DNA from 3 places in the Streptomyces sp. NPDC018029 genome. Region 3 is predicted to be linked to each of the others. Evidence: riboswitches for the same ligand, from Rfam matches in the RefSeq annotation. Region 3 holds a riboswitch; each other region holds the start of a gene.

Region 1 (7,123 bases), on a different contig from region 3:
GGTGCGGCGCCGCGGCCCACGGCCGGGCGGCGGATCGGTTCAGCGGGAACAGATCGCGCTGGCGAGGCGGCACAGGTCGACGTGCAGCCGCGCCACGAGCAGCAGGGGTGCGCTCGGCGTCTCTTCGCTCACGTCATGGGGAACCATGCGGTCATCGTATCGATTCCCGGTCCGGATCCCGGAATGTGATCTCACCTGCTGGACGGAATCCGTTCAGGATGCGGGCGGCGGCAGGTAGACGACGGTCGGGGCGCCGGTCAGCGGATGCGTGCTGACCTCGGCCGTCACGCCGTACACGGTGGCGAGCAGCTCGGCCGTGAGGACCTCCTTGGGCGCCCCGGAGGCGACGAGGCGGCCGCCGTCGAGGACGTAGAGGCGGTCGCAGTAGTACGCCGCGAGGTTCAGGTCGTGCAGGGCCAGGAGGTTCGTCGTGCCCAAGTTCCGTACGAAGGAGAGGATTTCGAGCTGGTAGCGGATGTCGAGGTGGTTGGTGGGCTCGTCGAGGACGACGAGGGTGGGCTGCTGCACCAGGGCGCGGGCCACCAGGGCCCGCTGGCGCTCGCCGCCGGACAGGGAGGGGAAGGCGCGGTCGGCCAGCTCCTCGACGCCGACGCGGGCGAGGGCCGCCGTGACGAGTTCCTCGTCGGCCGCCGTGTCCGCCTCCCAGAACCGCTTGTGCGGGGAGCGGCCCATCGCGACCACCTGCCGGACGGTCAGCTCGAACGCCGCCTGCCCGTCCTGCGGCACGGTGGCCAGGCGCCGGGCGCGGGCCTTCGGGGTCATCGTGTGCAGGTCGTCGCCGTCGAGGAGTGCGTGGCCCGCGGTGGGGCGCAGCGTGCCGTAGACGCAGCGGAGCAGCGTCGTCTTGCCGCTGCCGTTGGGGCCGACGACGCCGACGGTCTCGCCGGGGGCGGCGGTGAGGTCCACGGCGTCGACGAGCCGCCTGCCGTCGATCTCGTACGAGAGGGCCTGGGTGCGCAGCTCGCCGGTCATGCCGGGACTCCTTCGGTACGCCGCCGCAGCAGCCACAGGAAGAACGGGCCGCCGGTCAGCGCGGTGAGCACGCCGACGGGGATGTCCTGCGGCGCGGCGACGGTGCGTGCGGCGAGGTCGGCGACGACCAGGAAGACCGCGCCCATCAGCGCCACCACGGGGAGCAGCGCGCGGTGCGCGGCGCCGACCAGCATGCGGGCGGCGTGCGGCACCATGAGGCCGACGAAGCCGATGGCTCCGCTGTACGCGACGAGGACGCCGGTCAGGAGCGAGGCGAGGACGAAGACGCCGGCGCGGAAGCGGGCGGCGTGCAGGCCGAGGACGGTGGCGCCCTCCTCCCCGGCGAGGAGCAGGTCGAGGGGCCGGGCCATGGACACCAGGAGGGCCGTGCCGACGGCGAGGGTGGCGCAGGGCAGGGCGAGCATGTCCCAGCGGGCGCTGCCGAGGCCGCCCAGCGTCCAGTACAGGACTTCCTTGAGGTGGTCCGCGCTGTCGGCGGTGACGAGGATGAGGCTGGTCAGCGCGGTCAGGATGTACGAGACGGCGACGCCCGCGAGAATCAGGCGGCCGGTGGCGAAGCTGCCGCCGCCGCGGGCCAGGGCGTAGATGAGGACGAGGGAGAGCAGCGCGCCCGCGAAGGAGGCGGCCGGGATCGTGACGGTGGTGGACAGGGCCGCGCCGAGGCCGAAGACGCTGCCGAGCACGATCGCGCAGACCGCGCCGACGGAGGCGCCCGAGGAGACGCCGAGCAGGAACGGGTCGGCGAGGGGGTTGCGGACGAGGGCTTGCAGGACGGTGCCGATGACCGCGAGCCCGGCGCCCACCGTCGCCCCGAGCAGGACTCTGGGCAGGCGGACGTCCAAAACGATCGTGCGGAACGGGGAGGGTTCGGCGCGGCCCGTGAGGATGTCCAGGACGTCGGCGGCAGGGATGCGGACGGAGCCGAGGGCGAGACCGGCCACGAGCGCCACCGCGAGGGCCGCGCAGAGCGTCGTCACGACGGTGGCGTAGCGCAGGTGCTTCACAGCTGTGCCGCCAGCTTCCTCACCGCCTCGGGTGCTCGTACTCCCGTGACCATGTCGGAGAGCCGCAGGACCGCGAAGCGCTTGTTCTTGACGGCGGGGACGTCCTTGAGGACGGGGTCCTCCAGGAGGCGCTTCTTCTTCTGGGCGACCGTGGTGGCGCCGTAGTCGAGGATCAGGATCGTCTCGGGCCTGCGCTCGACGACCGATTCCCAGGACGCGTCGCTGAAGGACTTGTCGACGTGGGCGAAGATGTTGCGGCCGCCCGCCCGCTCGATGATGTCGTTGCCGATGCCGCGGCCGCCCGCGGTGAACGCCGTCTTGTCGCCGCTGTCGTAGACGAAGACGGAGAGCGGCTTCTTGTCCTTGGACTTCTTGGCGGTGGCGGCCAGTTCGCGCTGGGCGCCCTTCACCCAGCGGTCGGCGCGGGCCCGCACCCCGAAGGTGGAGCCGACCTCGCGGACCTCGCGGTAGACGTCGTCCATGGAGACGGGCTTCTTGGCGCAGCCCTCTACGTTGAGGCGGCTCTCGATGCCGGACTTGGCGAGTGCCGAGCGGCTGCGGCCGTCGCCGGCGAGGAAGGCGCTGGCGTAACCGCCGTAGACGAAGTCGGGATTGGCGGAGAGCAGCTTCTCGTAGGAGGGGTACTCCTTGGCGAGCACCGGGAGCGACTTGTAGGCCTTCTCATACTTCGGGAGGACCTTGTCGTCGAGGTAGGCGGTGCCGGCGATGTGGTCCTTCAGACCGAGTTCCAGCATCACTTCGGTGGTGTGCTGGTTCATGGTGACGGCGCGCTTCGGAGGTGCGTCGTAGGTGGTCTTCACGCCGCAGTTGGTGACGGTGTACGGGAATCCTGCGGTCTTGGCGGCGGGCTTGCTGTCACCGCCGGAGCCGGACGAGGAGCACGCGGCGAGCGGGACGAGCAGGGCCGCGGCGGCCAGGGCACGTATCGGTCGGGACATGGCTGAACTGCCTCCTCCAGGGGATTTCCGCGTCCCCTGCGTCGTGTGGAGGAAGGCGGCAGGTCAGTTCCTGACTCCCCCGCCCCGGCCGGCGCGTGCCGGTGGGGCGGGGTCACAGTGGCGGGACCGTGCCGGGTTCGCACCGGCTTCCTGGGTCCTGCCGCCCTCGTGAGTAAAGCTCAGTATGCCTGTACGACCTTTACGTCTTCCTCGGTGACCTCGCCGTCGACGATCCGGTACGAGCGGAACTGGAAGGGGCCCGCGTCGTCGGTGTCCGCCGTGGAGACCAGGACGTAGTGGGCGCCGGGTTCGTTGGCGTACGTGATGTCGGTGCGCGAGGGGTAGGCCTCGGTCGCCGTGTGCGAGTGGTAGATGATCACCGGCTCCTCGTCGCGGTCGTCGAGCTCGCGGTAGAGCTTGAGCAGGTCGCCCGAGTCGAACTCGTAGAACGTGGGCGAGCGCGCGGCGTTGAGCATCGGGATGAACCGCTCGGGGCGGCCGGTGCCCGCCGGGCCCGCGACCACGCCGCACGCCTCGTCGGGGTGGTCCTGGCGCGCGTGCGCGACGATCTGGTCGTGGAGGGCCTGGGTGATGGTCAGCATGGCGCCAGGATAAGCAGAGGGGCCCGTGCGTACCGGAGTGTGGTACGCGCGGGCCCGAATGCTGGACAGCGGCCTTGGGGAGCCGGTCAGTCCTTGGAGAGGCGGTCGCCGGTGGAGGCATCCGCGGAGGCGTCCTCGGGGAGGCCGATCTTCCGCTTGTTGAACGCCGCGGCCTGCGGGTTGCGGCTCTTGAGGACCAGGTAGGAGACGCCGAGAATCGCGGCCCAGACCGGAGCGGCGTACAGCGAGATCCGCGCGTCCTTGTCGACGCCCATCATCACGATGACCATGCCGATGAAGAGCAGCGCGAACCAGCTGGTGTACGGGGCGCCCGGGGCCCGGAAGGTGGACTGCGGCAGCTCGCCGCGGTCGGCCTTGCGGCGGTAGCGGATCTGGCAGGCCAGGATCATGATCCAAGCCCACATGCCGGAGATGGTCGCGAAGGAGACGACGTAGTTGAACGCCTCGCCCGGCCACTGGTAGTTGATCCAGACGCCGACCAGCATGAACGCGGCGGAGGCCGTGGTGCCGATGAGCGGCAGGCCGTTCTTCGTGAGCTTGGTGAAGAACTTCGGGCCCTGGCCGTTCATCGCCAGGTCGCGCAGCATGCGGCCGGTGGAGTACATGCCGGAGTTGCAGGAGGAGAGCGCGGCGGTGAGGACCACGAAGTTCACGATCGCGGCGCCGACGCCGAGGCCCATCTTCTCGAAGGCCGCGACGAACGGCGAGACGCCCGGCTGGAAGTGCGTCCACGGCACGACCGACAGGATCATGATGAGCGCGCCGACGTAGAAGACGGCGATGCGCCACGGCACGGTGTTGATGGCCTTGGGCAGGACGGTCTTCGGGTCCTTGGACTCGCCCGCGGTGACGCCGACGAGCTCGACGGCGAGGAAGGCGAACATCACGATCTGCAGCGTCATCAGCGTGGAGCCGATGCCGTTCGGGAAGAAGCCGCCCTGGTTCCACAGGTGGGCCACGGTCGCGGTGTCACCGGCGTCGGAGAAGCCGATGGTGAGGATGCCGATGCAGATCAGGATCATGCCGATGATGGCGGTGACCTTGACCATCGAGAACCAGAACTCCAGCTCGCCGAAGAGCTTCACGGAGATGAGGTTCGCGCCGTACAGGATGACCGTGAAGATCAGCGCGTACGCCCATTGCGGGACGGAGCCGTGTGTCCAGTACTGCATGTACTGGGCGGCCGCTGTCACTTCCGTGATGCCGGTGACGACCCAGAAGAGCCAGTACGTCCAGCCGGTCACGAATCCGAAGAACGGGCCCATGAACTCACGGGCGTACTCCGAGAAGGAGCCGGACACGGGCCGGTACATGAGGAGCTCGCCGAGCGCCCGCATGATGAAGAAGATGACGAGGCCCGCGATGGCGTACGCCAGGATGAGGCTGGGGCCGGCCTTGTGAATGGCCTTGCCCGCGCCGAGGAACAGGCCGGTGCCGATGGCACCGCCGATCGCGATCATCTGGATCTGCCGGGCTCCGAGCCCGCGCTGGTAACCCTCGCCGGACGAGCCGTCCTGCGCGACACCGTTGCCGCCGTGCTCGTCGTGCTGCTCTTCGACCTGCACTGAGGTCATGGTGACGCCTTTCTCCATGCTGATCCGCGCCCGCACATCTGCGTTGTGGCTGCGGATCAGGTCCTGATCCCCCCGGATACGAATGGAGTGCTACCGGCGGTCTGCCGACTCGAGCGCCCTCGGCGACATGGGTGGCGTAGCCGAGTGGTCGTGAAGATTTATCACGGTGGCAACAGTGAGGGAATGAGCCACCTGTGGCGCACCCCACAAGAAGAAGCGGACAAACTTCACTTGACGCGACAAAGGCGGACAATGAAGTGACGGGATCGTTATCCGGATTTGAGGCTCCGCTGAGCGAACGGCCCGCCGGGTGAACAGAACCTGTCCACTACAACAAATTTCGCTGCCGTCTGCACGGATTTCTGCCCGGATTCAGTCCAGCAACGTCCCGACCAGCGTCTCCTGCAGTCCGCCGAGCCAGAGGTAGGCCATCACCATCGGCTTGCGGGGGTCGGAGTCCGGCAGCCGGTAGAGCAGATCCGCGTCCTCCTCGTCGCTGACTTCCAGGCGCGTGCCGATCGCGAGCCGGAGGTCGTTGAGGGCTCCGAGCCAGTGCCGGGACTCCTCGACCGACAGTTTCAGGACAGCTCCGCCCTCGCCCGAGGCCGTCATCGAGTCGAGCGAGCGGATCACGGCCAGGGCGTCGTCGCGCTTCTTGGCCCGCAGGTCGTTCTCCGTGAAACGGCGGAATTCCGACGAGTACGCCCGGAGTTCGTCCGCGTCGCCCGCCGCGTCCTCGCTCCCCGGGCCGCCGTACGCGTCGGGCAGCAGGCGCTTCATCACCGGGTCGGACGGCGGCTCGCTCGGCCCCTCGGCGAAGAGCTCCGCGAGCGGGTCGTCGGAGACCTCACCGCCCGGCCCCGGACCGATCAGCTCCAGGAGCTGCACGGCGAGGGAGCGGATGATCGAGATCTCGACCTCGTCGAGCGCGACGGCCGCGCCGCCCCCTGGAATCGCTTCGAATTGTCCTGGCATCAGATGCGTCGCTACTTCCGGTCCGCTACTTCCGGTCCTGCTGAAGGGTGGCCCACAGCCCGTACCCGTGCATGGCCTGGACGTCGCGCTCCATCTCCTCGCGGGTGCCGCTGGAGACGACCGCTCGGCCCTTCTGGTGCACGTCCATCATCAGCTTCGTGGCCTTCTCCTTCGAGTACCCGAAGTACGTCTGGAACACGTACGTCACGTAGCTCATCAAGTTGACCGGGTCGTTGTGCACGAGCGTGATCCAGGGAACGTCCGGTTCGGGGACGACGAGCGCCTCTTCGTCCGATTCCGGGCGCGTGATCTCTGCGGGAGCCGTACTCACACGCCCCATGCTGCCACCACGAGAGGCCCCTCGCACAAATGGCCTCTTGCCCGGCCCTCGAAATCGTCAGAGTGACGAGATTGGGGGTAGCATCCATCGTATGAACACAGCGGACCTTGGGCTGCCGGTGGATGTTCCGTCGACGGCGCTCTTCACGGACCAGTACGAGCTGACGATGCTGCAGGCCGCGCTGCGGGCCGGTACCGGCGACCGGCGTTCGGTCTTCGAGGTCTTCACCCGCAGACTGCCCGAGGGACGGCGTTACGGCGTGGTGGCCGGCACCGGCCGCGTCCTGGACGCCGTGGAGAACTTCCGCTTCGACGCCGATGTCCTCGGCTTCCTGCGCGAGCGGAACATCGTCGACGAGGCGACCCTCGAGTGGCTCTCCGGCTACCGCTTCCAGGGCGACATCTGGGGCTATCCCGAGGGCGAGGTCTACTTCCCGGGCTCGCCGATCCTGCGGGTCGAGGGCTCCTTCGCGGAGTGCGTGCTCCTGGAGACCGTGATCCTCTCCATCCTCAACCACGACTCGGCCATCGCGGCCGCCGCCTCCCGCATGTCCTCGGCCGCGGGTGAGCGCCCGCTGATCGAGATGGGCGCCCGCCGCACCCACGAACTGGCCGCCGTGGCCGCCGCCCGCGCC
Region 2 (7,123 bases), on a different contig from region 3:
TCTCGGCACCGGACCCGCGGCCGCCGACACCAAGGCTCCGTTGCGCTATGTCGCCCTCGGCGACAGCTACAGCGCCGGCTCGGGCGTGCTGCCCCTCGATCGGGGGGCACCTCTCATCTGCGCCCGCACGTCGCTGAACTATCCGCATCTGCTCGCCGCATCGACCGGCGCCCAGCTGACCGACGTGACCTGCGGCGGTGCGCAGACCAAGGACTTCACCACATCCCAGTACCCGGGCGTCGCCCCGCAGTTCAACGCGCTGAAGAGCGACACGGAGCTGGTGACGCTCACCATCGGCGGCAACGACAACAACACCTTCATCAACGCGATCCTCGCCTGCGGCAGCGCTGGCGTCCTGTCGGGCGGCAAGGGCAGCCCTTGCAAAGACAACTACGGCGACAAGTTCAAGGACGAGATCGAGTCGAAGACGTACCCGGCGATCAAGGCGTCCCTCAACCAGATCAAGGCCAGGTCACCCGAGGCGAAGGTCGCGATCCTCGGTTACCCGTGGATCACCCCCGCGAAGGCCGTGCCCGGCTGCTTCGCCAAGCTGCCCATCGCCGAAGGTGACGTCCCCTACCTCCGCGACGTGCAGACGCACTTGAACGGCGCGGCGCAGCGGGCCGCCCAGGAGACCGGCGCCACGTTCGTCGACCTGGCCGCCGCCTCCGACGCGCACGACGCCTGCCGCCCGGTGAGTCAGCGCTGGATCGAGCCGGTCCTCTTCGGCACGAACTTCGTGCCCGTCCACCCCAACGCCCTCGGCGAGGCCGGGATGGCCAAGGAGGCGGCCAAGGCGCTGAACCTGTCCTGACCGGACGCCCCGCGCACAGGCCGCGGGCAGGGGCTGCGATCCTGTTCGGGTGAACGGGATCAAGTGGCGTACCAGCAGGAACCACTCCGCGCGGAGCGGCGAGGCCCCCTCCGCGCGGCGGTCGGCAGGCGCGTCGGGCGCCCTGCGCGGCAGGGGCGCACGCGTGCGGGCCGGCGTGGGCGGCGCCCTGCTCCTCGCCCTCCTCGCCGGATGCTCGACCGGCGGATCGGACGGACCCGGCGGATCGGGTGACTCCGGCGGGCCCGGGTCCGGGCCCGGCGTGTCCGGCCGCGACCGTGTCCGACAGCCGCCCGTCGACGCCGCCTTCGACTACCAGCTCGGCGGCCCGTACGCGCCGCCGTCGAAGGTGCGCGCCGTCTCGCGCGACCGCACCGCCGACCCCGCCCCGGGCCGCTACAACATCTGTTACGTCAACGCCTTCCAGGCCCAGCCGGGCAAGGAGGCGGCGCGCTGGTGGCAGCGCGAGCACGGTTCTCTTCTCCTGCGTGACGAGGAGGGGCGCAAGGTCGTCGACGAGGACTGGCAGGAGCCCCTGCTCGACATCTCCACCAAGAAGAAGCGCGCGGCCCTCGCCGAGATCGTCGGCTCGTGGATCGACGGCTGCGCGAAGGCGGGGTTCGACGCGGTGGAGCCCGACAACCTCGACTCCTACGAACGCTCGGACGGTCTGCTCACCACCGACGACGCGGCCGCCTTCGCCCGCCTCCTCGCCCAGCGCGCGCACCGCCAGGGCCTGGCCATCGCCCAGAAGAACACCACCGACCTGCTGGACCACCGTGAGCGGATCGGCTTCGACTTCGCCGTGACCGAGGAGTGCGCGCGCTACAAGGAGTGCCCGGACTTCGCGTCCGCGTACGACGGGAAGGTCTTCGACATCGAGTACGTGACGAAGGACTTCGACACCGCCTGCCGCACCTGGGGCAAGAAGCTCTCCGTGACGCTGCGCGACCGCGACGTACGCGCCGCAGGCGAGGACGGCTACGTGTACCGGCACTGCTGAGAAGAGCCTCGGTCACGGGCCCCGGCGGCCAGGGCCGCCAACTCCTCCGCCGTACGCGGCTCCTTCTCCGTATCCGCCGCCAGCCCGCACGTGCGCAGCAGCTCGCCGACGGCGATGCCCCACGGCAGGTGCAGCCCGGCCTCGGCCAGGAGGTCCCGCCGGGCCAGCGTCTCGGCCACCGGCCCCGTCCGCACTCCGGAGGGGGTGAGCAGCGCCGCGTCGTCGGCCCAGCGCAGGGCCAGGTCGACGTCGTGGGTCGCCATGACCACGGTCGTCCCGGCGTCCCGCAGCCGTTGCAGGGTGGCGAGGAGGCGTTCCTGGCCGTCGGGGTCGAGTCCCGCGGTCGGCTCGTCGAGGATGAGTACGCGGGGGCGCATCGCCACGGCTCCGGCGATGGCGGTCCGCTTCCGCTGGCCGTAGGAGAGCAGGTGGGTGGGCCGGTCGGCGAGCGCTGTGATGTCGAGGGCGGCGAGCGCCTCGGCGACTCGGGCCCGGACCTCGGCGTCGGGCAGGCCGAGGTTCAAGGGGCCGAAGGAGACGTCCTGTTCGACCGACGCGGCGAACAGCTGGTCGTCCGGGTCCTGCACCACCAGCTGCACGGTCGTGCGCAGCCGGGTCAGGCCCTTGCGGTGGTACGTCACGGGGACACCCTCGACCGTCAACTCGCCGGAGGCGGGCCGCAGTCCGCCGCTGAGCAGCCGCATGAGGGTGGTCTTGCCGCTGCCGTTGCGTCCGAGCAGCGCGAGGGCACGGCCCTCGACGACGTCGAAGTCGAGGCCGCTGAGCACGGTGGGCCCGTCCTCGTACGCGTAGGACACCGCGCGGAGAGCGACCACGGGCTGACTCATGGCGCTCGCGCCGCCCCCGGCGCTCGTCGCACTCGTGGCGCTCATGGAAGGAACCTTTCCAGTACGAGGGTCAGGGCCACCAGGCCCACGAGAAGCACCGCGCCGGCGGCGAGGAAGGGCCGTGAGATCCGGGCCTCGGGCACGAGGACGCGCAGGGTGCCGTCGTAGCCGCGCCCGGCGAGCCCGGCCTGCAGCCGGCTCGCCCGGTCGAAGGCGCGCACGAACGCGGTGGCGCCAAGGCCGGCCAGGGAGCGCCAGGTGGCGGCGCGGGTGGTGTGGCCGAGCCGGGCGGCCTGCGCCTGCCGGATCCGGCTCATAGAGTCCAGGAGCAGGAAGCTCATCCGGTACGTGACCAGCGCCACGTCCACGACCGGCGCGGGCACCCCCGCCTTCACCAGGCGGGGCAGCAGGTCCGACATGGGCGTGGTGAAGGCGAACAGGAGCACGCCGAGCGAGGCCGCGGAGGTCCGCAGGAGCAGACCGCCCGCGCGCGCCGGGCCGCCGTCCGCGAACGCCACGAACCCGCCGGGACCGCCGACCTGGATGAGCAGAGTCAGGGCGCCGGTCACGCAGAAGCCGAGCGGCACGCGGTAGGCGCGCCACAGTTTGCCGGGCGGCACGCCCGCCGGGCCCAGCAGCAGGGCGAGTGCGGCGACCAGCACCAGGACGGCGCCCGGCCAGGGCGGCAGCGAGATGGCCAAGACGGTGAGGCCGAGACCGAGCACGGCCTTGTCCACGGGATGCCGGCGGCGCCAGTGACTGCTGTGCGCCGCCGCGTCGATGGGCAGCACGCCGGGTCAGACCCGCTCGGTCCCGGACCGGGGGCCGCCCGCGTCGACCGGCTCGTCGGAGCCGTCCGACGCCTCCGGCCGCGCCGCTTCAGGCCGCGCCGCTTCAGGCCGTGCCGCTTCCGCCCGGGCCTGTTCCGCGCCCTGGCGGCGGCCCTTGCGCAGCCCGAAGTAGTAGGCGAGGACGCCCGCGCCGATGGCCGCCTGCAGGGCGAACAGCGCCGACTCGACTTCCCCGGACGGGGGTTCGTACAGCGGCGAGAACCATGGATCATAGTCCGGGTCGATCTCGGTGATCGCCGTCTCGGCCTGGGCGTCGGCGCCGGCGAACGGCTCTTCCTCGTCGTCGCCGAGACCGAGCGCCAGGGGAAGGACCGCGAGCGCGGCGACGATGAGGAGCAGCAGTGTGTTGATCTTCGCGTTCCGGCTCATCAGGCACTGGCCCCCGTCTCGGTCTTCTTCGTCGTGTCCGCCTTCTTCGTGGTGTCCGCCTGCTTGCGCTGCAGCAGTACGCCGAGGCGGGTGAGTTCGCCCTTGCTGGACTGCACGAGCAGGCGCATCACCAGGACGGTGAGCAGTCCTTCACTGACCGCCAGGGGGATCTGGGTGACGGCGAAGATGCCGCCGAACTTGCCCAGGGCGCCCAGGAATCCGCTGCCGGGGTCGGGGAACGCCAGGGCCAGCTGGACGCTGGTGACGCAGTACGTGGTCAGGTCGGCGACGAACGCCCCGAAGAACACGGTGACCATGAGCGGCACGTCGTACCGCCTCAGGAGCCGGTAGACCGCGTAACCCGCCCAGGGGCCGATGATCGCCATGGAGAACACGTTGGCGCCCAGGGTGGTGAGTCCGCCGTGGGCGAGCAGCAGGGCCTGGAAGAGCAGGGTGATGGTGCCGAGCACCGTCATGATCGGCGGCCGGAACAGGATCGCCCCGAGCCCGGTCCCCGTCGGGTGCGAGCAACTGCCCGTCACCGAGGGGATTTTCAACGCGGAAAGGACAAACGTGAAGGCCCCGGAGGCACCGAGGAGCAGCGTGCTCTCCGGATGTTCCTTGACTTCACGGGTCAGGGAGCGGACTCCGTGGACGACGAACGGCGCGGACGCTACGCCCCAGGCGATCGCGTGCGCCGGCGGGAGGAAACCCTCGGCTATGTGCATGGCTCAGCAGACCCTCTCCAGCACCTCGTGGATGGACAACGTGCCTTGGCCGGTCTCCTGGCTGACGGGTCGTACCGACCGGACTCCGCCTTCCCGGGTACGTGTGTACCCAGTGGCTGCCGCGAGGGCTGGAGCCGGACTTCCCGATCACAGTGGCGAGGGCCGCACCGGCATCACACCGGATTTCCCGAGCACCAAGGCGTGGTGACACTAGTGCGCAAAAATCGCCCTGACAACTTGCACGGCGGTCGCGCCGGTGTCACACCCGAGCGCACACCACCACCGCATACGCCCCTGCTCAGAGGCCATGCGTAGGTCTGGCGGCCCCGAACGTCCAGGGCCCCCACCCTCGGGGTGGGGGCCCTGGACGCTCAATGGCCGGTCGTTCTCAACTCCTCAGCGCCTCAACGCCTCAGCGCCGCAGCGCCTTCGACGTTCGATCAGGACTCGTCGTTCACCCACAGCTGCCACTTGCCGCTGCTGGGGTTCTTCTTGCAGTCCCACTCGGAGTAGATGGAGTTCCGGCCGTCGGCCTCGCACGCGGACAGGGTGCGGTAGGTGCCCACATAGATCCACGACATCGCGCCGAACTCGTCCGCGGACCTGTCGGCCGCCTCGCTCGCGGCGGAGGACGCGGTGGCCTTCGGAGCGCTGCTCCCGTGCGTGTCGGCCACCGCGGGCGTGGCAGCGAGCGCGGTGGTCAGAGCCGTCGCGGACACGAGCAGGGCGGCCTTCTTCATGTGACGCACAGATTTTCCTTCCGTCGGAGTGGAGCGTTGGGAGCACGGGGGCGGGCACCGGCGCCGCGGGCAGCGAGGTGCCGCGCGGCGCCGTCCTCCCCCCCTGGCCGGGACGGTGCTGCGTTCTCCCGGCCCCGCCAGTGTTGGCCGCTGGCCGCCACTGATCGACTCGTTTCGGGCTGGCCCGAATCGAAGGCCGCGAGGAGGATCGCCCGGGTGACGTTGCGTATCCACCTCACCGCCGAAGACCTGGCCCGCACCCGACTGGCCGCGGCGCCACGGCCCTTGCTCGAACTGGAGATCGCCGTCCGATTGCTCCAGGAGCGCTCCCACCCCGTCCGGTTCGACGCCTGGCGCAGCCGGGCGGCCCGGCATCTGCCGCCCCGGATAGGGACGTTGTGCGAGCTGATCCCCGCCACCGGCGCGGCGGTGGACTTCCTGGACCTGAGCGGCGAGGGCCACCCGGACGACCTGGTCGACCGGCTGCGCGGCACACCTGCCGACCGCGTCCGGAAGGATCTGCGGCAGTGGGCGCCCGGCCGCCCCCGGGGCCTCTCGCCGGCCGTCCGCTCACTCGGCCGGGACCCTTCCCTGGTGGGAGAGTTGGCGGACACGGTCGCCCATGCCCACCAGCACTTCATCGCGCCGTACTGGTCGCGCATCGACAGGCTCGCCCAGGTCGACCGCACCCGCAGGCTCCAGCAACTGGCCGGGCACGGCGTCGAGCGTCTCCTGAGCGGGCTCAACCCCCGCTACATCACCTGGGATCCGCCCGTCCTGCACCTGACCATGGCTTCCGGACGGGACGCCGACGTCCGCCTCGGCGGGCGCGGGCTCCTCCTGATCCCCACCCTGTTCGGGTCGCACTACCCCGCTCTGGACGACACCGCCGAACCCCAGCCCTGGATCACCTATCCCCTGCACGACGACCGGCCGGGCGCCGTGCCCGCCGTGTTCACCGCCGAAGCGCTGACCGGCTCCGACGCTCCGCCCGCCCTGACCGCGCTCCTGGGCCGGACCCGTGCGACCGTGCTGCGTGCCATCGGCGACCACCCCGCCTGCACCACGGGCCAGCTCGCCTCGCACGCCCGTATCGCCCCCGCGAGCGCCAGCGAACACGCCACCGTCCTGCGCCGCGCCGGACTCACCGCACAGACCCGCGACGGCAAGAGGGTCCTGCACACGCTCACACCGGCCGGACACGTGCTCCTCGACGCGGGCAGGGGCTGACCGCCGGACCGCCCGCTCCCGGGCGGAGTCAGAAGAATTCGTCGAGCAGCCGGTAGAAGTCCAGCTTCTCCTTGTCGACCGTGACCGCCGTCCGCTCCTCGTACCGCCGCAGGAACCGTTCGGCGTACGCAGGACCGAACCAGGGGTCCTCCTCGTACGCCAACTCCCGCAGCAGGACGGCGAGATCGGTGTGCCGGTCCGCCCTGCCGAGGCGGACGACGTCGATGACCCCGGTGACGCGGCAGGTGTCGGGGTCGAGCAGGACGTTCTCCGGGGTGAGGTCGCCGTGGGTGACGACCAGGTCCTCCGCCGCTGGGCGGGTGCGGTGCAACTCGTCGAGGAGGCGCTGCGCGGTCCATCCGGCACGCTCCTCGTCGAGGTCGTCCAGGTCCAGCAGGCCCTCGGTCACGTGGCGTGCGGCCTGTTCCATGGTGACCGGCAGAGCGCGGTCGAACGGGCAGTCCTCCGGGGGCAGTCGGTGCAGGGCCACAGCGAGGTCGGCGAGCGACTCGGCCACCGCGA
Region 3 (7,123 bases):
CCTTGTACCAGGCGTCGGGATCGGCGTTGATGACGCGCTCGGCGGGCTTGTCGGTCTGGCCGAGGAAGAACCAGTGCCACCAGCTCGCGGCGAACGTCGCGTCACAGCGCCGCAGGGCCTCCCCGATGGGGACGGCGTCCAGCACGCTGACGGCCGACACGGCCTCCGGATGGTCGAGGGCGAGGCGCGTCGCCACGTACGCGCCCCGGTCGTGCCCGACGACGGCGAACCGCTCGTGCCCGAGGCCGCGCATGACCTCCACGCAGTCCGCGGCCATGGCGCGCTTCGCGTACGGGCGGTGCCGCGGGTCGGTCGGGGGTTTCTCGGATGCGCCGTAGCCCCGAAGATCGGGGCAGACCACCGTGTGCCCCGCCGCGACGAGCAGGGGAGCCACGCGATGCCAGGTCGCGTGCGTGCGCGGATGGCCGTGCAGGAGCAGGACCGGGGGACCGTCGCCGCCGTGGCGCACCCGCAGCTCGACCCCGTCGCCCGCACGGCGCGTCAACGCGAAACCTTCGAACACGTGCACCTCCTGTGCCTCGAACCACGCAAGGGCGGTCCGAGTACCCCGTCAGCGCCGGTGTCCCAGCGGGCACAGAGCTCTCTCGCCGTCCGCGTCCCGCAGGTGCCAGTGCCGGGTGCAGTAAGGGACGTCGCACTCCGCGCAGAAGCCCGCGTCCCCTTTGAGGCCGGCCGTGTGGACGCGGGCGAAGGTGCGCGGGTAGCGGAAGGCGTCGCGGTAGCGGCGCGCGTCCTCGGCGGTGATGTTCTCACCGGCGCCGTTCGTGTACGCCTCGCTCTCCACGGTGAACCACCAGAGCGAGGGACTTCTCGAGGCGGCGTAGGCGGCGCGGCTCAGCGCGCTCCAGCGCGGCATGCTCACGGGCTCCATGCCGGGAGGCGTGAACTCCAGGTGGGCGACGCGCGCTTTGCACACGGCGCAGGCCACGTACAGGACGAACAGGAGGGAGGGAACTTGTCTCATGGCGTCCGGCCTTGGAAGTGGGGCGGGGAGTGCTGTCCGGCTGAACGCATCCTTCCACAGTGCAACGCGCTGCCGAGCGCGAAGGAACATCCCTGTGCCGGCGTGCCCTGCCGGGCGGGAGCACGCCGCTCCCGCCCGGTTCCGTCACACCGCGTCAGGCCGTCAGGAGCCGGTCAGCTCCGCACGGACCGTCCTGGCCGCCGCGACCAGGTTCTCCAGGGAGGACCGGGTCTCGGGCCAGCCGCGCGTCTTCAGGCCGCAGTCGGGATTGACCCAGAGCCGTTCGGCCGGGATGGCGTCGAGTCCCTTGCGCAGCAGGGCCGCCGCCTCCTCGGCGCTCGGCACGCGCGGGGAGTGGATGTCGTACACGCCGGGGCCCGCCTCGCGCGGATATCCGTGGGCGGCGAGTTCGCGCGCGACCTGCATGTGGGAGCGGGCCGCCTCCAAACTGATGACGTCGGCGTCGAGGTCGTCGATCGCCTGGACGACGTCCCCGAACTCGGCGTAGCACATGTGTGTGTGGATCTGCGTGTCCGGACGGACCCCGCCGGTGGTGAGACGGAACGACTCCGTGGCCCAGGCGAGGTAGGCGGGGTGGTCGGCGGCGCGCAGCGGCAGCGTCTCGCGCAGCGCGGGCTCGTCGACCTGGATGACCGAGGTCCCGGCCGCCTCCAGGTCGTTGACCTCGTCGCGCAGGGCGAGCGCCACCTGGCGGGCGGTGTCGCCGAGCGGCTGGTCGTCGCGGACGAAGGACCAGGCGAGCATGGTGACGGGCCCGGTGAGCATGCCCTTGACGGGACGGTCCGTCAGGGACTGGGCGTACGTCGTCCAGCGCACCGTCATCGGCTCGGGCCGCGAGATGTCACCGGCGAGGATCGGCGGCCGCACATAGCGGGTGCCGTACGACTGGACCCAGCCGTGCTGCGTGGCGAGGTAGCCCGTGAGCTGTTCGGCGAAGTACTGCACCATGTCGTTGCGCTCGGGCTCGCCGTGCACGAGGACGTCGATGCCCGCCTTCTCCTGGAAGGAGATGACTTCCTGGATCTCGGCCCTGATGCGCTCTTCGTACCCCGCGCTGTCGAGCCGTCCGGCCCGCAGGTCGGCGCGGGCGGCCCGCAGTTCACCGGTCTGCGGGAAGGAGCCGATGGTCGTCGTCGGCAGGAGGGGGAGGCGGAGGGTGGCGCGCTGGGCCGCAGCCCGCTCCGCGTACGGCTGGGAGCGCCGTGCGTCGGCATCGGTGACGGCTTCGGTACGGGCGCGGACGGCCGGGTCGCGGGTGATGGGGGAGCCCGCCCGCGACGCCAGGTCGGCGCGGTTCGCGGCGAGTTGGGTGGAGATCGTGTGCGTGCCCCGCGCCAGGCCCCTGGCGAGAGTCACGATCTCGGAGGTCTTCTGGCGGGCGAAGGCCAGCCAGCGCAGGATCTGCGGCTCGATGTCACGTTCGAGGGCCGTGTCGATGGGGACGTGGAGGAGCGAGCAGGAGGCGGCCACGTCGACCCGGTCGGCGAGTCCGAGCAGGGTGCCGAGCGTGGCCAGGGACTGCTCCAGGTCGTTGACCCAGATGTTGCGGCCGTTGACGACACCGGCGACGAGCCGCTTGCCGGGCAGGCCGCCCACGGCGGCGAGCGCGTCGAGGTTGGCGGCGGCCGCCCCGGTGAAGTCGAGGGCGAGGCCGTCGACCGGGGCCTTGGCGAGCACCGGCAGTGCGTCGCCGAGCCGGTCGAAGTACGAGGCGACAAGGAGCTTGGGGCGGTCGGTGAGGGCTCCCAGGTCGCGGTAGGCGCGCTCGGCCGCGTTCAGTTCGGCCGGCGTGCGGTCCTGGACGAGGGCGGGCTCGTCGAGCTGGACCCATTCGGCACCCGCCGCGCGCAGGTCCGCGAGGACTTCGGCGTACACCGGCAGGAGACGGTCGAGGAGGGTGAGCGGGTCGAAGTCGGGGGCCACCCCGGGCGCGGGCTTGGCGAGCAGCAGGTAGGTGACAGGGCCGACGAGGACGGGCCGGGCCGCAAGGCCGAGCGCCCGGGCCTCCTTGAACTCGGTGACCTGCTTGGTGGAGTCGGCGCTGAACACCGTGCCAGGACCCAACTCGGGCACCAGGTAGTGGTAGTTCGTGTCGAACCACTTCGTCATCTCCAGCGGCGCCACGTCCTGCGTGCCGCGCGCCATCGCGAAGTAGCCGTCGAGCGTGTTCGTCTCGACCGCGGCGCGGTGCCGTTCGGGGACGGCGCCGACCATGACGGTGGTGTCCAGGACGTGGTCGTAGTACGAGAAGTCGCCGGTCGGGACTTCGCCGATGCCGGCGTCGGCGAGTTCCTGCCAGTTCGCGCGGCGGAGGTCGGCGGCGGCGGTACGGAGGGCGTCGGCGGTGACGCGGCCCTTCCAGTAGCCCTCGATCGCCTTCTTCAGTTCGCGGTTGCGGCCCTGGCGGGGGTAGCCGTACACGGTGGCCCGTGCTGCCGCGGCTGCGGGCTTGGTGGTCACGGAGATCTCCTTCGCGAGATGAATCCCTGAGATCCCGGGGACGGGACGAGAGCGCGAAGGGGCGACCGACCGGACGGGGGAGGGATCGCGCGGGTGGCGCGGCCGTCCGTCCGATGTGTGCGCCGACCCGCCCTCGAGGTCACCGGGATATCCGCGCCCGAAACGGTTCGCGCGCGGACAGCGGGCAGGTCTTCGGACTCGCGGGCACATCCTCACGGGGGAGGACGCCTACTGGCCGTCGCTTCCCAGGACCGGTCTCCGGTCCCAGTGCGTGTGACGGCGGTCGTTCCCGCTCACCGCTGCGGGGCAGTCCCGGATTCCCACCGGGTTCCCTCTTGCGACGCTCCCGCCTGGCGGACGGGGCGAACCAGCTGCGCTGATCACTTTACGACGCCGTCCACCGGTGGGCCGGGTCACGGCAGGATCCGAAAAGTGAGGTGCGACACGCGGTGCCATACGCGTCGCCCCACCGGATGGGCTAGCCCCGGCACTCCTGTGCCCGGCGGCCGGTCCCGCTGAGCAGGTCGACGCGTTGTCCCGGGCCCTCCTTGAGGACGTAGAGGGTGCCGTCCTCGGGCGTCCAGTAGCGGGGGACGAGGAAGACGCGGTCTCCGGAGACGTGGAACAGCCGCAGCCCGCCGTACTCGTACGCGTACTGGCTGCCTTTGTCGGTGACGCGACGGAAGCAGCTGCCGCCGCCGCGGATCATCAGATCCTTCTCGCTGAAGACGGCGACAGCCGGGAAGTCGCTGAGCAGGATCCGCTCGGTCAGCTCCGCCCGGCCGCGGCCCGCGATCGCCGCGTACGTCGACACGGCCCAGAACAGCGACAGGACGCAGATGAAGAGGGTGAGCCCCCAGAGCCGCAGGTCCCGGCGGTCACGGGTGCGGGCGTACGCGTTGAGCGCGAAGCCGGCGATCGCGGTGAGCGGCAGCAACAGGTCGAACAGCCAGGGGTTGAGCGGATACAGCGGTACGAGGGCGAGGGGCACCGCCCACGCGAACCGCAGCACGCGCACGGCGCGGGCGAGCCGCTCCGGTGCGCCCGCCGCCCAGCGCAGCAGTCCGAGCGTGCCGAGCGCGACGCCCGCCGCGAACCAGGCGGGGAGGTAGAGGGCTCCGACGCTGCGCAACAGGTAGTCGCTGGTCGAGAAGTGGAAGACGGTGTCGCGCAGGCCGAGGGCCTTGGTCTCGGCGTCGGTGCTCGCCCAGCCGAAGTAGAAGAGGACCGCGGTCAGGAGGGTGACGAGGGAGCCGATGGCGCCGACCAGCTCCAACCAGCCGATGGGGGGTGGGGAGGGGGCCGGGGACGGGGACGGGGCCGGATCCGGGACCGGATCAGGAGCCGGGGTGGGCTCCGGTGCGGGGGCGGGCCGGGGTGTCGGCTCAGGGTCGCCGGGCGGTGCCGGTTCGGGTTCCGGTCGTGGCTCCGGAGGCTCACTCATCGGGACAGCGCGTCGGACGTGGGCGAGGCGGAGGCGGGTGATCCGGAGGAGGGCGAGGGAGGCTGCGGGACGCCGCTCCAGTCGAGGGTGAACGCCGCCCGCTTCGTCACCGTGGCGCCGCTCTTCGTCACGAGCGTCACGTCGATGGCCGTCGGGCGCCGCCCCTCAAAACGGTCGGCTCCCGGAAGGTCCACCGATACCGTCCCGTCCTTGCAGCACCTCGCCTTGTCGTCCTCGTCGCCGAAGGGCTCCAGGGAGATCGGGTTCGTCAGCTCCGCGGCGCGCAGTTCCACGGTGGCCGGCGCGTCGGGCCACGTGCCGTAGAAGCCGATCGACGAGCCCGGCGCGACGCTCGCGTCCGTGGCGGAGATCTTGTTGCCGCACGCTGCGGCGCCCGCCGGGGCGGGGCGCAACACCACTTGTTCGGCGGGGTGGCGTTGGTAGTAGGCGACGAAGCGTTGCAGGACCGCCAAGGCGTCCCCGTCCTTGCACAACTGGTCGGTGTTCGCGGGCCGGTACCCGGCCGCGCGCAGCCCCGCTTCGGCCTTCGCCGCGATGTCCAGCCCCTGCCTCTCGCCCTGGGCGGCCTTGCAGATCCCGGCAAGCCCCTCGATGACCTTCCAGGACTGCGGGGTCGCCGAGCCGTCGGGCTGCCTGCCGGGGTCGGTCGCGGCCTCGTACGCCTGACGGCACTCGCCGCGCTGGAGCAGGTCGTACGCGCTGTCCGGCTCGAGTACCTCGTCGGTGTTCGGCGACTTGGGCCCCCACGGGAGCCAGCCGGGCGGCTTCCCGTTCCCGCGGTTTCCGCCGCCGTCCCGGTCACCGTCGCCGCCCTGGTTTCCGTTCGTGCCGCCGTTCGTGCCGCCGTCCCTGCCACCGGTCTGCCAGGACCCGTCCGTCGATCCGCCCGGGGATCCGTCCGAGGGCCCACCCGTTGTCCCGCCCGTCGTGTCGCCCCCGCCCGTGGTGCCCGTGCCACCGCCGACGGTGCCCGTATCCGTACCGGTGCTCCCGCCCGCGGAGCTTCCGCCGCCTCCCCGCGCCCCTCCGTCGGGCGACGCGACTCCCCGTATCCCGAAGAACAACCCCACCACCAGGACGAACCCGATGACGGCAAAGGCCCATACCGGCATCTGAAAGGCGCCGGGACCGGAGCGGACAGCCATGGCGACACCCCCGTTTCGCCTCCCTCTCATCATGCTGCGGAGGGGCGGCGACCGGTATCCCTTTGACGGCGCCCGGCCCGTTTTCAGGGGCGCCAGTACAGCGCTGGGTCGGGGTGGTCGACGAAACCGAGGTCCCGGTACAGCGGTTCCCCTTCGGCCGATGCGTACAGGTCGACGCGAGAGGCCCGCTGCGCGCGGAACCAGTCGAGCAGTGCCCGCATGATCGCGCGGCTGTGGCCGCGCCGGCGGTACGCGGGGTCGGTGACCACGCCGATCACGTGGCCGACCCGGCCGTTGCGGTTGTGGGGGCCGGGGAACCACTGTTCAACGGTGCCGATGCCGCAGGCGGCGAGGCCGTGTTCGCCGTCCACGACGACGATGCGCGCGTCGTCCGCCGTCAGCTTCTCCTTCAGCACTGCGGCGAGGTCGTGGCGCCAGTCGTCCCCTTCTGCCGAGGGGTTGAAGTACTCCCCGCCAAGGGTCTCGAAGAGCAGTGCGCGCAGGCGTACGAGTTCGGGGAGGTCGGCCTCGACGGCCTGACGAACGCCGGTGGTGGGCATGGTGAGTTGGCCGTGGGACCGGCCGGTGATCTGTTCGGTGGGCTGGCTCATGGCGATCAGCCTCAGGTAAGGGTCTTGTGCATCACAACCCTTACCGGGTACGGCTGTTGATCTCAGGTGAGGAGCGGGATAGGAAGGCGTCATGACGACTCTCGGCGTGGTGTTCCGTCCCCAGCTTCCCCCCGAGCGCCTGCGTGCCATGGTGCGCACGGCCGAGGACGCGGGCCTCGACGAGCTGTGGCTCTGGGAGGACTGCTTCCTGGAGAGCGGCATCGCGACCGCGGCCGCCGCCCTCGCGTGGTCCGAGCGGCTGCGGGTGGGGGTCGGCCTGCTGCCCGTGCCGCTGCGTAACGTCGCCCTCACCACGATGGAGGCGGCCACGCTGCACCGGCTGTTCCCGGGCCGCGTCATGCTCGGCGTCGGGCACGGGGTGCAGGACTGGATGGGGCAGGTGGGCGCGCGGGCCGAGTCGCCGCTGACCCTGTTG

What was found. A riboswitch is a leader RNA that binds a small molecule or an ion and turns the genes downstream of it on or off. The one in region 3 is predicted to bind cobalamin.
Region 1: it holds a riboswitch for cobalamin, as region 3 does, so the genes downstream of both, ACH4D5_RS04000 (ABC transporter substrate-binding protein) here and metE (5-methyltetrahydropteroyltriglutamate--homocysteine S-methyltransferase) in region 3, are expected to answer to the same signal.
Region 2: it holds a riboswitch for cobalamin, as region 3 does, so the genes downstream of both, ACH4D5_RS25045 (energy-coupling factor ABC transporter permease) here and metE (5-methyltetrahydropteroyltriglutamate--homocysteine S-methyltransferase) in region 3, are expected to answer to the same signal.

Annotation. Positions count from the first base shown of each region.
Region 1 is NZ_JBIRFV010000001.1:903,806-910,928, forward strand. It holds gene ACH4D5_RS03985 (putative leader peptide) at 40-147, opposite strand; gene ACH4D5_RS03990 (ABC transporter ATP-binding protein) at 214-993, opposite strand; gene ACH4D5_RS03995 (FecCD family ABC transporter permease) at 990-2,018, opposite strand; gene ACH4D5_RS04000 (ABC transporter substrate-binding protein) at 2,015-2,977, opposite strand; cobalamin riboswitch at 3,021-3,184, opposite strand; gene ACH4D5_RS04005 (Mov34/MPN/PAD-1 family protein) at 3,157-3,579, opposite strand; gene ACH4D5_RS04010 (amino acid permease) at 3,666-5,174, opposite strand; gene ACH4D5_RS04015 (DUF2017 domain-containing protein) at 5,547-6,149, opposite strand; gene clpS (ATP-dependent Clp protease adapter ClpS) at 6,175-6,489, opposite strand; gene ACH4D5_RS04025 (nicotinate phosphoribosyltransferase) at 6,581-7,123, shown strand, end outside.
Region 2 is NZ_JBIRFV010000008.1:241,202-248,324, forward strand. It holds gene ACH4D5_RS25020 (SGNH/GDSL hydrolase family protein) at 1-814, shown strand, start outside; gene ACH4D5_RS25025 (endo alpha-1,4 polygalactosaminidase) at 957-1,835, shown strand; gene ACH4D5_RS25030 (energy-coupling factor ABC transporter ATP-binding protein) at 1,814-2,683, opposite strand; gene cbiQ (cobalt ECF transporter T component CbiQ) at 2,725-3,474, opposite strand; gene ACH4D5_RS25040 (energy-coupling factor ABC transporter substrate-binding protein) at 3,481-3,903, opposite strand; gene ACH4D5_RS25045 (energy-coupling factor ABC transporter permease) at 3,903-4,631, opposite strand; cobalamin riboswitch at 4,661-4,845, opposite strand; gene ACH4D5_RS25050 (hypothetical protein) at 5,072-5,380, opposite strand; gene ACH4D5_RS25055 (ArsR/SmtB family transcription factor) at 5,588-6,601, shown strand; gene ACH4D5_RS25060 (APH(3') family aminoglycoside O-phosphotransferase) at 6,630-7,123, opposite strand, start outside.
Region 3 is NZ_JBIRFV010000006.1:204,998-212,120, forward strand. It holds gene ACH4D5_RS19970 (alpha/beta hydrolase) at 1-523, opposite strand, end outside; gene ACH4D5_RS19975 (hypothetical protein) at 572-985, opposite strand; gene metE (5-methyltetrahydropteroyltriglutamate--homocysteine S-methyltransferase) at 1,148-3,466, opposite strand; cobalamin riboswitch at 3,632-3,853, opposite strand; gene ACH4D5_RS19985 (hypothetical protein) at 3,945-4,742, opposite strand; gene ACH4D5_RS19990 (hypothetical protein) at 4,907-6,076, opposite strand; gene ACH4D5_RS19995 (GNAT family N-acetyltransferase) at 6,160-6,687, opposite strand; gene ACH4D5_RS20000 (LLM class flavin-dependent oxidoreductase) at 6,779-7,123, shown strand, end outside.